DNA from 2 places in the Streptomyces sp. NPDC017940 genome. Region 2 is predicted to be linked to the other one. Evidence: riboswitches for the same ligand, from Rfam matches in the RefSeq annotation. Region 2 holds a riboswitch; the other holds the start of a gene.
The links. A riboswitch is a leader RNA that binds a small molecule or an ion and turns the genes downstream of it on or off. The one in region 2 is predicted to bind thiamine pyrophosphate.
Positions count from the first base shown of each region.

Region 1: linked by a shared signal. The riboswitch ahead of thiC (phosphomethylpyrimidine synthase ThiC) and the one ahead of thiO (glycine oxidase ThiO) in region 2 are both predicted to bind thiamine pyrophosphate.

Region 1 covers NZ_JBIRHJ010000008.1:451,526-457,325, reverse strand. The annotation lists gene ACH4DX_RS28335 (metallophosphoesterase) at 1-250, shown strand, start outside; gene ACH4DX_RS28330 (hypothetical protein) at 444-1,331, shown strand; gene thiC (phosphomethylpyrimidine synthase ThiC) at 1,584-3,371, opposite strand; TPP riboswitch at 3,364-3,518, opposite strand; gene ACH4DX_RS28320 (YibE/F family protein) at 3,590-4,993, shown strand; gene ACH4DX_RS28315 (SsgA family sporulation/cell division regulator) at 5,114-5,548, opposite strand; gene ACH4DX_RS28310 (IclR family transcriptional regulator) at 5,650-5,800, opposite strand, start outside.
Region 2 covers NZ_JBIRHJ010000001.1:1,064,547-1,070,346, forward strand. The annotation lists gene pknB (Stk1 family PASTA domain-containing Ser/Thr kinase) at 1-168, opposite strand, end outside; gene ACH4DX_RS04480 (thiazole synthase) at 267-1,061, opposite strand; gene thiS (sulfur carrier protein ThiS) at 1,066-1,287, opposite strand; partial or broken gene thiO (glycine oxidase ThiO) at 1,506-2,678, opposite strand; TPP riboswitch at 2,802-2,915, opposite strand; gene ACH4DX_RS04495 (NAD(P)/FAD-dependent oxidoreductase) at 2,998-4,221, shown strand; gene ACH4DX_RS04500 (Rv2175c family DNA-binding protein) at 4,404-4,769, shown strand; gene thiE (thiamine phosphate synthase) at 4,841-5,506, shown strand; gene metF (methylenetetrahydrofolate reductase [NAD(P)H]) at 5,757-5,800, shown strand, end outside.

The DNA of each region.
Region 1 (5,800 bases), on a different contig from region 2:
CCGCGACGACTCGGGCCCCACCGCCGTACGCGAACTCCTCGACGTGTACGGCGGCAGCCGCATCGTCCACGGCCACAGCCCCATCCCCTACCTCCTCGGCGAGGTCGGCTCCGAGTACGACGGGGACGACGACGGGCGCCCGGTCATCGAGGGCCCGCACGTCTACGCGGACGGCCTGGCCATCGCCATGGACGGCGGCGTGACCATGGCCGGAAAGCTACTGGTCTGCCAACTTCCACTGGGGAACTGAACGTTCATCCCGAACGTTCACGGGGCACGTGCCTCCATACAGGATCACGCTGGCCAGAGGGCCAATTCTTGATAACCCCTGTCACCGCGTGCCGTCACCGCTCTACCATCGCCTTATCCGTAGCAGGCTCCCCTCCGTTTCTGCCCGACGGCTCGTAACCATGCGAGCCCCAAGCCCTACGGAGCATCGGGGGATGCACATGAACAGCGCTCCACACCTGCTCAATGAGGACCGCCCCCAGTACGAGCGGGTCCTCGATGAGGCGCTGCGCACCGCACCGAACCGCCCGGAGCTGGCCGCGGTGGGCCAGCGACTCAATCCCGAGCAGCTGCGCACCATGGCTCTCAGCGCCACCGCACTGATCACGGCTGCCGCCGCGACCGAGTACCACCACTATGTGAAGGCCCGCGAGGAACTGCGCGACCCCGGGCCCTCATCCGCGACAACGATGCGTGAAAGGAGCGGATCCGGATCCGACTCGCCCGAGTCCGGCTCCGGCGGTATAGGCCTCGCCACCACCATGGGCGAGGTCACCGAAACCGCGGGCGCCGGTCTGGTCGCCGTGGTCGCGGTGCTCGCGCCCGTCCTCGCCGGGGCGGCCGCCGCGATCTTCCTGCTCGTCGGCTACATCCTGAAGATGCTCGACCCCGAGCCCGCCTTCGCGGACACCCTGCTCACCGCCGGGTGGCTGTTCGGCGCGCTCACGGCGGGCGCCATCCTGGTCGCCGCGGTCGGTCTGCTCCTCACCGCCCTGCGCAACGGCTCCACCTCTCTTCAGGCAGGCTCGCACCATGAGCGGGACGAGGCGGTGGAGCGGGCCAGGGAAGCCTGGTGCCGGGCGCTTCTCGAGCGGGGCATCCTGCCCTTCCTGCGCGAGGCGCTCGCGGACCCGGACGCCACGGCGGCGCCCACGCCCCGCACGCCGTCCGCGGGACCTGCCGGGCGCATGCCGCAACTGGGCTACCACAGGCCGGGCTTCAGCAGCCCGGACGGCGGCTCGACCACCGGAACGCGTCCGAGCTACACCAGTCCGGACTTCTCGAGCCCGGACTACGGCGGTCCCGAGCACCGGCCGGACTGACCGGGAGCAGGTTCGTCCGGCCGCCGGACGAGCAGGTTCGTCCGGCCGCCGGACCGACCGGACGCCTGTCCGTCGGACCAGGCGAGCTCGGCACGTACCGCGGGAGAGGCGACGGGAAGATTGGCACCCTTGCGCAGGGAACTGGCAGTCATGCGGCCAGTCTGCCCAGCCCCGCGCCGCGGGGGTACCCGTGCTGTGGGGGTAACCGTGCTGTGGGGGTAACCGTGCTGTGGGGGTAATCGTGCTGTGGGCTCAGTCGGCCAACGGCAGATAGACCCGGTTCCCCGCCGCCGCGAACTCCTCGGACTTCTGCTGCATGCCCTCCTCGATCTCCGTCTGCGTGGTGCCGTGCTCACGCCGGATGTCCTGCGAGATCTTCATCGAGCAGAACTTCGGCCCGCACATCGAGCAGAAGTGCGCCGTCTTCGCCGGCTCGGCGGGCAGCGTCTCGTCGTGGAACTCCCGTGCCGTGACCGGGTCGAGGGCAAGGTTGAACTGGTCCTCCCACCGGAACTCGAAGCGGGCGTCCGAGAGCGCGTCGTCCCAGTCCTGCGCCCCCGGGTGCCCCTTGGCGAGGTCCGCCGCATGCGCCGCGATCTTGTACGTGATGACGCCGGTCTTCACGTCGTCGCGGTTGGGCAGGCCGAGGTGCTCCTTCGGCGTGACGTAGCAGAGCATCGCCGTGCCCCACCAGCCGATCATCGCGGCGCCGATGCCGGAGGTGATGTGGTCGTAGGCGGGAGCGATGTCCGTGGTCAGCGGGCCCAGCGTGTAGAACGGCGCCTCCTCGCAGATCTCCTGCTGGAGGTCGATGTTCTCCTTGATCTTGTGCATCGGGACGTGACCGGGGCCCTCGATCATCGTCTGTACGTGATGACGCTTGGCGATCCGGTTGAGTTCCCCGAGCGTGCGCAACTCCGCGAACTGCGCCTCGTCGTTGGCGTCCGCGATCGACCCGGGCCGGAGTCCGTCGCCGAGCGAGTACGTCACGTCGTACGCGGCGAGGATCTCGCACAGCTCCTCGAAGTGCTCGTAGAGGAAGCTCTCCTTGTGGTGCGCCAGGCACCAGGCCGCCATGATCGAACCACCGCGCGAGACGATACCGGTCTTGCGGTTCGCGGTGAGCGGCACGAACGGAAGGCGCACGCCCGCGTGCACCGTCATATAGTCCACGCCCTGCTCGGCCTGCTCGATGACCGTGTCCTTGTAGATCTCCCAGCTGAGCTCCTCGGCCCGGCCGTCGACCTTCTCCAAGGCCTGGTACAGCGGCACCGTGCCGATCGGCACGGGGGAGTTGCGCAGGACCCACTCGCGGGTCGTGTGGATGTTCCGGCCGGTGGACAGGTCCATGACCGTGTCGGCACCCCACTGCGTGGCCCACGTCATCTTGTCCACCTCCTCCTCGATGGAGGACGTGACCGCGGAGTTGCCGATGTTGGCGTTGACCTTCACCAGGAACTTCTTGCCGATGATCATCGGCTCGATCTCCGGGTGGTTCACGTTCGCGGGAAGCACCGCCCGGCCCGCGGCGATCTCGTCCCGCACCACCTCGGGCGCCATGCTCTCCCGGATGGCCACGTACTCCATCTCGGGCGTGATCTCCCCCCGCCGCGCGTACGCGAGCTGCGTCACGGCCTGCCCGTCGCGACTCCGGCGCGGCTGGCGCGGGCGGCCGGGGAACACCGCGTCGAGGTTCTTCAGGCCTCCGCGGGGCGAGGTGTGCTTGATGCCGTCGTCCTCGGGGCGGACCGGACGGCCCGCGTACTCCTCCGTGTCACCGCGGGCGATGATCCAGTTCTCCCGGAGCGGTGCGAGGCCCCGGCGGACGTCGGTGTCGATATCGGGGTCGGTGTACGGCCCCGAGGTGTCGTACAGCGTCACGGCCTTGCCGTTGGTGAGGTGCACCTGGCGGACCGGCACCCGCAGATCCGTGCGCGAGCCCTCCGGGCCCGCCACATACGCCTTGTGCCAGCCGTTGGACTTCCCGCCCCCGGCACCCTCGGTGCTGGAGGCAGGCGTGCGTGCGTCCGATGTGGTCATGAGACCTACTCCCTACGCCGGCATTACCCGGTAACAGGTTCGGCGGTCGACGCAGCCGTTTCCGTACGGTCCGAACCGGTATCTGCCCGTTCGTACGGAGGTCAGCGCCCTCTCAGCCCGGTGCTCCGAGCTCCCGCGATTGCAAAGGTGCCTCCACGCTAGCGTCCCATCGGGCGCGGTGAACAGAGGGCCCCCACCGTTCTTGCGATGATCGGGCCGTGACGACGACACCTACGCCCACCGGGCCCCCCACCCCGGAGCCGCACGGCCACAGCCACAGTCATGGCCCCGCAGCCCCCGTGTCCCAGCACCTGCGCAAGGTCATCGCCGCCGTCCTCATCCCCTTCGCCGCAGCGGTCCTCGTCGGCCTGGTGGTGCTGTGGCCGGGCGGCGCGCCCGCCCACGAACGCACCGGCGTCGGCTTCGACCGGCAGACCCAGTCGGCCACCGTGACCAAGCTGGACAAGCTCCCCTGCAAGGACCTCAACCCTTCGCAGACCCCGCCGGGCGGCGACACCTCCACCGCCGAGGGGCAGTCCGCCGAGGCCCGCACCCAGGGCACCTGCGGCCGCGCCACGATCAAGGTCACCAGCGGACCCGACAAGGGCCGCACCTTCACGGAGATCGTCCAGCCCGACGCCCCCCGGCAACTGCGCAAGGGCCAGGACCTGGTGGTCGCCTACGAGCCCAAGGCCCCCAAGGACCTGCAATACTCGGTCACCGATGTGAACCGCAAGGTCCCCATGGCCCTGCTCGCCGGCATCTTCGCCCTCGCGGTCGTCGCCGTGGGCCGCTTGCGGGGTGTCATGGCCCTGGTCGCCCTCGCGGTGAGCTTCCTGGTCCTGACCTTCTTCATCCTCCCGGCGATCCTCCAGGGCTCGAACCCGCTCGTCGTCGCCGTGGTCGGGGCGAGCGCCATCATGCTGTGCGCGCTCTACATGTGCCACGGCCTGACCGCGCGCACATCCGTCGCGGTGCTCGGCACCCTGGTCTCCCTCCTGCTCATCGGCCTGCTCGGCTCCCTGTTCATCGGCTGGGCCTCCCTCACCGGCAACACGGACGACAACACCGGCCTGATCCACGGCCTGTACCCCGACATCGACATGAGCGGCCTGCTGCTCGCCGGTGTCATCATCGGCTCCCTGGGCGTGCTCGATGACGTCACCGTCACCCAGACCTCCGCGGTCTGGGAGCTCCATCAGGCCAACCCGACGATGGGCCGCCGCGGTCTGTACCGCGCGGGCATCCGCATCGGCCGCGACCACATCGCCTCCGTCGTGAACACCCTCGTCCTCGCCTACGCGGGCGCCGCGCTGCCCCTCCTGCTGCTGTTCTCCATCGCCCAGAGCAGTGTCGGCACCGTCGCCAACAGCGAACTCGTGGCCGAGGAGATCGTCCGCACCCTCATCGGGTCCATCGGTCTCGTCGCCTCCGTTCCCGTCACCACCGCGCTCGCGGCCCTGGTCGTCTCCGCCGACCGCCCCGGCCCCACCACCCCCTCGTTGTCCGCCCCCACGCCCCCGTCGCCGACCCCGCCCGGAACCACGCCCCCCGCCTCCCCGGGCCGCCCGGCACCTCGTCGCCCCTCCTTGGCAGGCAAGGGCCGCCGCCGCAAGACGTGAGCCCTTGGTCCCAGTCCCGGCCCCGGCCCCTGCTCCAGCACCGGCGTCGACCCCGGCACGGCCCAAGTGCCATGAAATGCCCTGGTCCGCCACCTGCCAGGGTTCGTTGAGGACGCCGAGTCAGCCAGCGCTCTGCTCCGCGAGGATCCGGTCCAGGGCCTCGTCGAGATGCGTCTCGAAGTCGACCAGCGACCGCTCCTGCCCCAGCGGCACCAGCTTGTCCGTCCGGTCGAGAAAGGCGAGCAACGGCGGAATGCCCACCTTGAACAGGGCCTGGTCATGCCCCACTTGCAGCCGGATCAACGCCTCGTCCAACGGGTCGGGGCCCGTCGGCGAGATGCGCACATCCCCGTCCCCGCACGCCCTGCCCACCCCGTCCGCCAGCAACTCCCGCCCGAACGCCCAGGTCACCGGGACGTCTCCGGGGAGGTGGAAGGTCAGCCGCACGGCATAGGGATCGCACGTCTCGTAGCGCAGCTCCACCGGGATACGGAACGACAGCTCCTCCGACACAAGGAAGCTCATCATGACCTCTGCCTGGACCGACTCTCGCATCGCCGTCTACCCCGTCAGTAGCTTTGAGGTGGCAGGAACCAACTCCCTGACACTCTTGGCATCTTGCTTAACGTGCACACCAGATCACAAGGAGTGAGTTTTCAGATGCTGATAGAGAAGGCGAGTGTCCGTAGTAGCTTTCCGGTCTCTTCCTGCAACAGGCGCGTCGCCGGTTTCAGCCGGTAGGCCTGCGAGGACGGCACGGAGATGGCCATCGTGCCCGCGGTCGTGCCCACCGTGACCGGGATCGCG
Region 2 (5,800 bases):
GTCGGCCGCCAGCGTCGGGTGCATCACCTTCAGGGCGAGCACACGGTCGAGGCGGGTGTCCACGGCCCGGTAGACCGTGGCCATACCGCCGACCGCGATCCGTCCGTCGACGCGGTAGCGGCCGTCGAGCACCTGCCCGACGAGGGGGTCCTTGAGGGTCGTGTCCACGGAGGGAGTCTACGAGGCGCCGCGCCGGGGGTGCGGGGCGTGGGCACCGGGGCGGCGACACTGCGGCACACCTGTGACCGTCGCGGCCCGCGCCGGGTTCAGAACGCCGGGCGCTCCGGGTCCAGGGCCGCCCGGCCCTCGGCGGGGGACGACGCCTCGGCGAAGTGCCGCCGCGGTATGCGGCCCGCCAGGTACGCGAGGCGCCCCGCGAGGACCCCGTGCCGCATCGCCTCCGCCATCAGTACCGGCTCCTGCGCCCGCGTCACGGCCGACGCGAGCATCACCCCGGCGCAGCCGAGCTCCATGGCGAGGGCCGCGTCCGACGCGGTGCCCGCCCCGGCGTCCAGGATCACCGGGACCCGGGCCCGCTCGACGATCAGCTGGAAGTTGTGCGGGTTGCGGATGCCGAGCCCGGAGCCGATGGGGGAGCCGAGCGGCATCACGGCCGCGCAGCCCACGTCCTCCAGCTTCCTGGCGAGCACGGGGTCGTCGTTGGTGTACGGGAGGACCGTGAAACCGTCGTCGACGAGCGTCTCCGCCGCGTCGAGGAGCTCCACCGGATCGGGCAGCAGCGTGCGCTCGTCCGCGATGACCTCCAGCTTCACCAGGTCGGTGCCGAGGGCCTCCCGGGCGAGCCGCGCCGTGAGCACCGCCTCGCCCGCGGTGTAGCAGCCCGCCGTGTTCGGCAGCACCCGGATGCCGAGCCGGTCCAGGACCGACAGGACGGACCCCTGCACCCCGGGGTCGAGCCGCCGCATCGCGACGGTGGTCAGCTCCGTACCGGATGCGGCGAGGGACCGGTCGAGGACGTCCAGGCTCGGTGCGCCGCCCGTGCCCATGATGAGCCGCGACGACAGCGTGAGGTCGCCGATGACGAAGGGGTCGTCCGCCATGCGGTCAGCCTCCCTGGACGGCGGTGAGGATCTCGACGCGGTCGCCGTCGCCGAGCACGGTGCGGGCCCACTGCGCGCGCGGGACCACGGTTTCGTTGAGCGCGGCGGCGACGCCGGACGGCGCGGCGGTCAGCTCGGCGACGACGGCGTCGAGCGTGGTCCCCGCGGCCACGTCTCGTACGTCTCCGTTGACGGATACGGCACATACGGCGAACGGCGTGGTCATGCGGACAGCTCCGTGAGGTTCGTGGGGGTGTGGGGTGCGGAGGGGGAGGCTTCCGGTGCTTCCGGTGCGTCCGGTGCGTCCGGTGCGTCCGGTGCGTCCGGTGACTCCGGCGGCTTCGGTGACCCCGGCGGTTTCGGCGGCTTCGGTGCCTCCGGCGACGTGCCTGGGGCGCCAGGTGGCACTGGCGCGCCCGCGGCGTCCTGCGCGCCCCGCGTGTGCGCCGCCGTGAACCTGCGCGGAGTGAACGCCCGCGCCTCCTCGGGCAGTTCGCCCGTCGTCAGGGCGTGCGCCATGACGTCCCCGGTGACCGGCGTCAGGAGGACGCCGTTGCGGTAGTGGCCGGTGGCCAGGTGCAGCCCTGCCAGCGCGGTGGGGCCGAGCAGCGGCGCGTTGTCGGGGGACCCGGGCCGCAGCCCCGCGCGCGTCTCGGTGAGCGGCAGCTCGGTGATGCCGGGTACGAGTTCGTGCGCGTCGCGCAGCAACTCGTACACGCCCCCCGCGGTGACCGTCGTGTCCCAGCCGAGCTCCTCACTCGTCGCGCCGACCACGAGTTCGCCGTCGGCCCTCGGTACGAGGTAGACGTGGCTGCCGCGCACGACCGCCCGCACGGTGCGGCTGAGGAACGGCGCGTACCGCTCCGGCACCGTGAGCCGCAGCACCTGCCCCTTGACCGGGCGTACTGGCGGCAGGACGTCGGCGGGGACCCCGGCGAGCCGCCCGCTGAGGCTGCCCGCGGCGAGGACCGTCTGGCCTGCGCCGAGCGCGGTGCCGTCACCGAGGACGACCCCGGTGGCCCGGTCCCGTACCACCGAGAGCTCCCGCGCCCACGCGCGCGTGAAGGTCACTCCGGCCCGCTCGCAGGCCGCGACGAGGGCCGTCGCGAGCTTGCGCGGGTCGACCTGGTGATCGCCGTCGACGCGCAGCCCGCCGCGCACCCCCGGAGCGAGCATCGGCTCCAGGCGGCGGCACTCGCGGCCGTTCAGCCACTCCGGTGTCAGGCCCGACTGCTTCTGGAAGGCGTGCAGCTCCCGCAGGTGGGCGCGGTCGTCGGAGTCGAGGGCGACGGCGAGTGTGCCGCACGCGCGGTAGCCGACGTCCTGCCCGGCCGCCTCGGCCAGCTCGGCCGCGAAGTCCGGGTAGCGGCGCGCGGAGGCCACGTTCAGGCCGAGCAGCGTCTGCTCCCCGTAGTGCAGCTCGGTGACGGCGGCCAGCATGCCCGCCGCGACCTGCGCCGCGCCGCCGCCCGGCTCGGGGTCGACCACGGTGACGGACAGCCCGCGCTGGGCCGCCCGCCAGGCGGTGACGAGCCCGATGACGCCGCCCCCGACGACGAGGACGTCACGGGGCGGTGCCTCTTCGGACGACGCCGCGGAGACGGATGCCGCGGGCACGGATGCCGCGGGCACGGATGCCGCGGGCACGGATGCCGCGGGCACGGATGCCGCGGACACGGACGTCGCGGACGGCGTGAGTGGTGTCGAGGTCGGGTCCAGTGGACTGTTCGGATGGGAACGCATGGGCGTCCAGCCCCTCCCTTCGCCGGCATGACCCGGATCAGGTTCGTACGGTCGGAGGCCGTCCCAGCCTCCCTCTCAGCCCGGTGCGTCCGGGCTCCCGCGAGTGCTCTGCACCGCCACCCTAGCCCGTCGCCCGGGGGCGGGTTAAGCCCGTCGTACCCGGCCGCGGACACGCCGCCCTACAGTTGATCGGGTGAGCGAGCAGCAGAAGCGGGTGGAGGCGGGGCGCCGCGTCGTGATCGTCGGCGCGGGCATGGCCGGGGTGCAGTCCGCGGTGGCGCTGCGCGAGCAGGGCTTCAGGGGCGCGGTCACCGTGCTCGGCGCGGAGCCCCATCCGCCGTACGACCGGCCGCCGCTGTCCAAGGCGGTGCTGCTCGGCACGGCGGACGGCGCCGCCTTCGACATCGACTTCGAGGCGCTCGGCATCGAGGTGCGGCTCGGCGTGCACGTCACCGGCGTGCGCCCCGCCGACCACGAACTGGACACCGGGGCGGGCCCGGTCCCGTACGACAGCCTGGTCCTCGCGACCGGGGCGGAACCGATCCTGCTGCCCGGCTCCGAGGGCGTACCCGGCGTGCACGTGCTGCGCACCCTCGACGACGCCGAGCGGCTGCGCCCGGTCCTGGCGGGACGGCACGACGTCGTGGTCGTCGGCGCGGGCTGGATCGGCGCCGAGTTCGCCACCGCGGCGCGCGAGGCGGGCTGCGCCGTGACCGTGGTGGAGGCCGCCGACCGTCCGCTCGCGGGCGCCCTGCCCGCCGAGGTCGCCGCCCCGATGACGGCCTGGTACGCGGACGCGGGCGTCGACCTGCGCACCCGCGCGCGCGTGCGGCGCGTCGAGCCGGGCGCGGTGTTCCTCGACGACGGCACCCGGCTGTCGGCCGACGCGGTCGTCGTCGGCATCGGCGCGCGGCCCGCCACGGCGTGGCTCGCGGGCTCCGGCATCGCGCTCGGCGCCCACCACGAGGTACTCGCCGACGACCGGCTGCGCACCTCGGCGCCGGACGTGTACGCGGTCGGCGACTGCGCGTCCTTCCCCTCGGGCCGGTACGGGGAACGGCTGCTCGTGCACCACTGGGACAACGCCGTCCAGGGCCCGCGCACGGTCGCCTCCCGCATCATCGGGGAGACCCCGGCGGTGTACGACCCGGTGCCGTACTTCTGGTCCGAGCAGTTCGGCCGCTTCGTGCAGTACGCGGGCCACCACGCCCCCGGCGACGAGCTGATCTGGCGCGGCGACCCCACGACCCCGGCCTGGACGGTCTGCTGGCTCCGCGACGGCGCCCTGACCGCCCTCCTCGCGGTGGGCCGCCCCCGGGACCTCGCCCAGGCCCGCAAACTGATCGAAGCAGCGACTCCCCTGGACCCGGCCCTGACGGCGGATCCGTCGATCCCCCTGAAGAAGGCCGCAGCCTGACGTTCCCAGAGGCACGGGACTTCCCCCCTGTGGGCGGCTGATCCGCCCGGAGGGTGGAACGGGCGGGCACAGGCATCACTTCCGGCCACCTCAAGGCCCCCGGCACCCCCGGGGGGCACCCCCGAGCCCCCGGCGCCCCACCCCGGCTACCGGCTCCCGGCCAGAAATGGCACGCTTGATCCGTGACCGAGATTGACGCAAAGACCGATGCTCTCGTCCCCGCCTGGCTGCACCTCCCCGACATCGCCGAGATGCTCGATGTCGAGGTGACGCGCGTGCGCCAGCTGGTCAAGGAGGGCCAGCTGATCGCCGTGCGCCGCGGTGAGAACCGCGCGCTCCAGGTGCCCGCCGCCTTCATCGACGGCGACAAGGTGGTCAAGGGCCTCGTCGGCACCTTGACGCTCCTGCGGGACGACGGTTTCACCGACGAAGAGGCCCTCGAATGGCTCTTCACCCCCGACCCGAGCCTGCCCGGCACCCCCGCGCAGGCCCTGAGCGAGAATCGCGGGACGGAGGTGAAGCGCCGCGCGCAGGCGCTCGCCGTCTGACCTGGAACAAACCTTCCGGCGTACGGGCCACACCCGTGGCCCGTACGCCGCCGACACGGGGGGACCTCTCCATGGCCACCGACACGGCGGGCGCGCCCGAGCGCGCCCGGCTCGCCGACGCGCTGCTCTACCTGTGCGTGGACGCGCGCAAGCGCCAGGGCGACCTTCCGCAGTTCCTCGACGCCGTCCTCGCGGGCGGCGTGGACATCGTGCAGCTGCGCGACAAGGGCATGGAGGCGGCCGAGGAGCTCGAACACCTGGAGGTCTTCGCCGACGCCGCGCGCCGGCACGGCAAGCTCCTCGCCGTGAACGACCGCGCGGACGTCGCCCACGCCATCGGCGCCGACGTGCTGCATCTGGGCCAGGGCGACCTGCCGGTGCCGGCCGCCCGCGCCGTCCTCGGCGAGCGGGTCCTGATCGGCCGCTCCACGCACGCGGAGCACGAGGCCGCCGCGGCCGCCGTCCAGGAGGGCGTGGACTACTTCTGCACGGGCCCCTGCTGGCCGACGCCCACCAAGCCGGGCCGCCACGCACCGGGGCTCGACCTGGTCAGGTACACGGCCTCGCTCGGCACCGACCGCCCCTGGTTCGCCATCGGCGGCATCGACGCGGGCAACCTGGACGAGGTCATCGAGGCGGGCGCACGCCGCGTGGTGGTCGTCCGTGCCCTCACGGAGGCCGACGACCCCGGGGCGGCCGCCGCGGACTTCGCGAAGCGGCTGCGTACGGCCCCCTGACAAGAACGGGCAGGAACGGTCCGGAACGGCCGGGCGTGGCCCGGCGCGCTCCGGCTCGGTCCGGCGCGGGACGCAGCTGTGGCCCGGTCTCCACCGTACGGCGTTTCGACGCGAGGACCCAGATCTCCCGGGCGTACGGCTGTTTGATCAACCCCCCTATGGTGTCCGATGCGTGGACAACAAGCCGACTAACAGGACAAATGACCAACGTGCGGTTGGGGGACCGTCCGGGCCTGGCTAACCTGCCGGTATGGCCCTAGGAACTGCTTCCACCAGGACTGACCGCGCACGCAC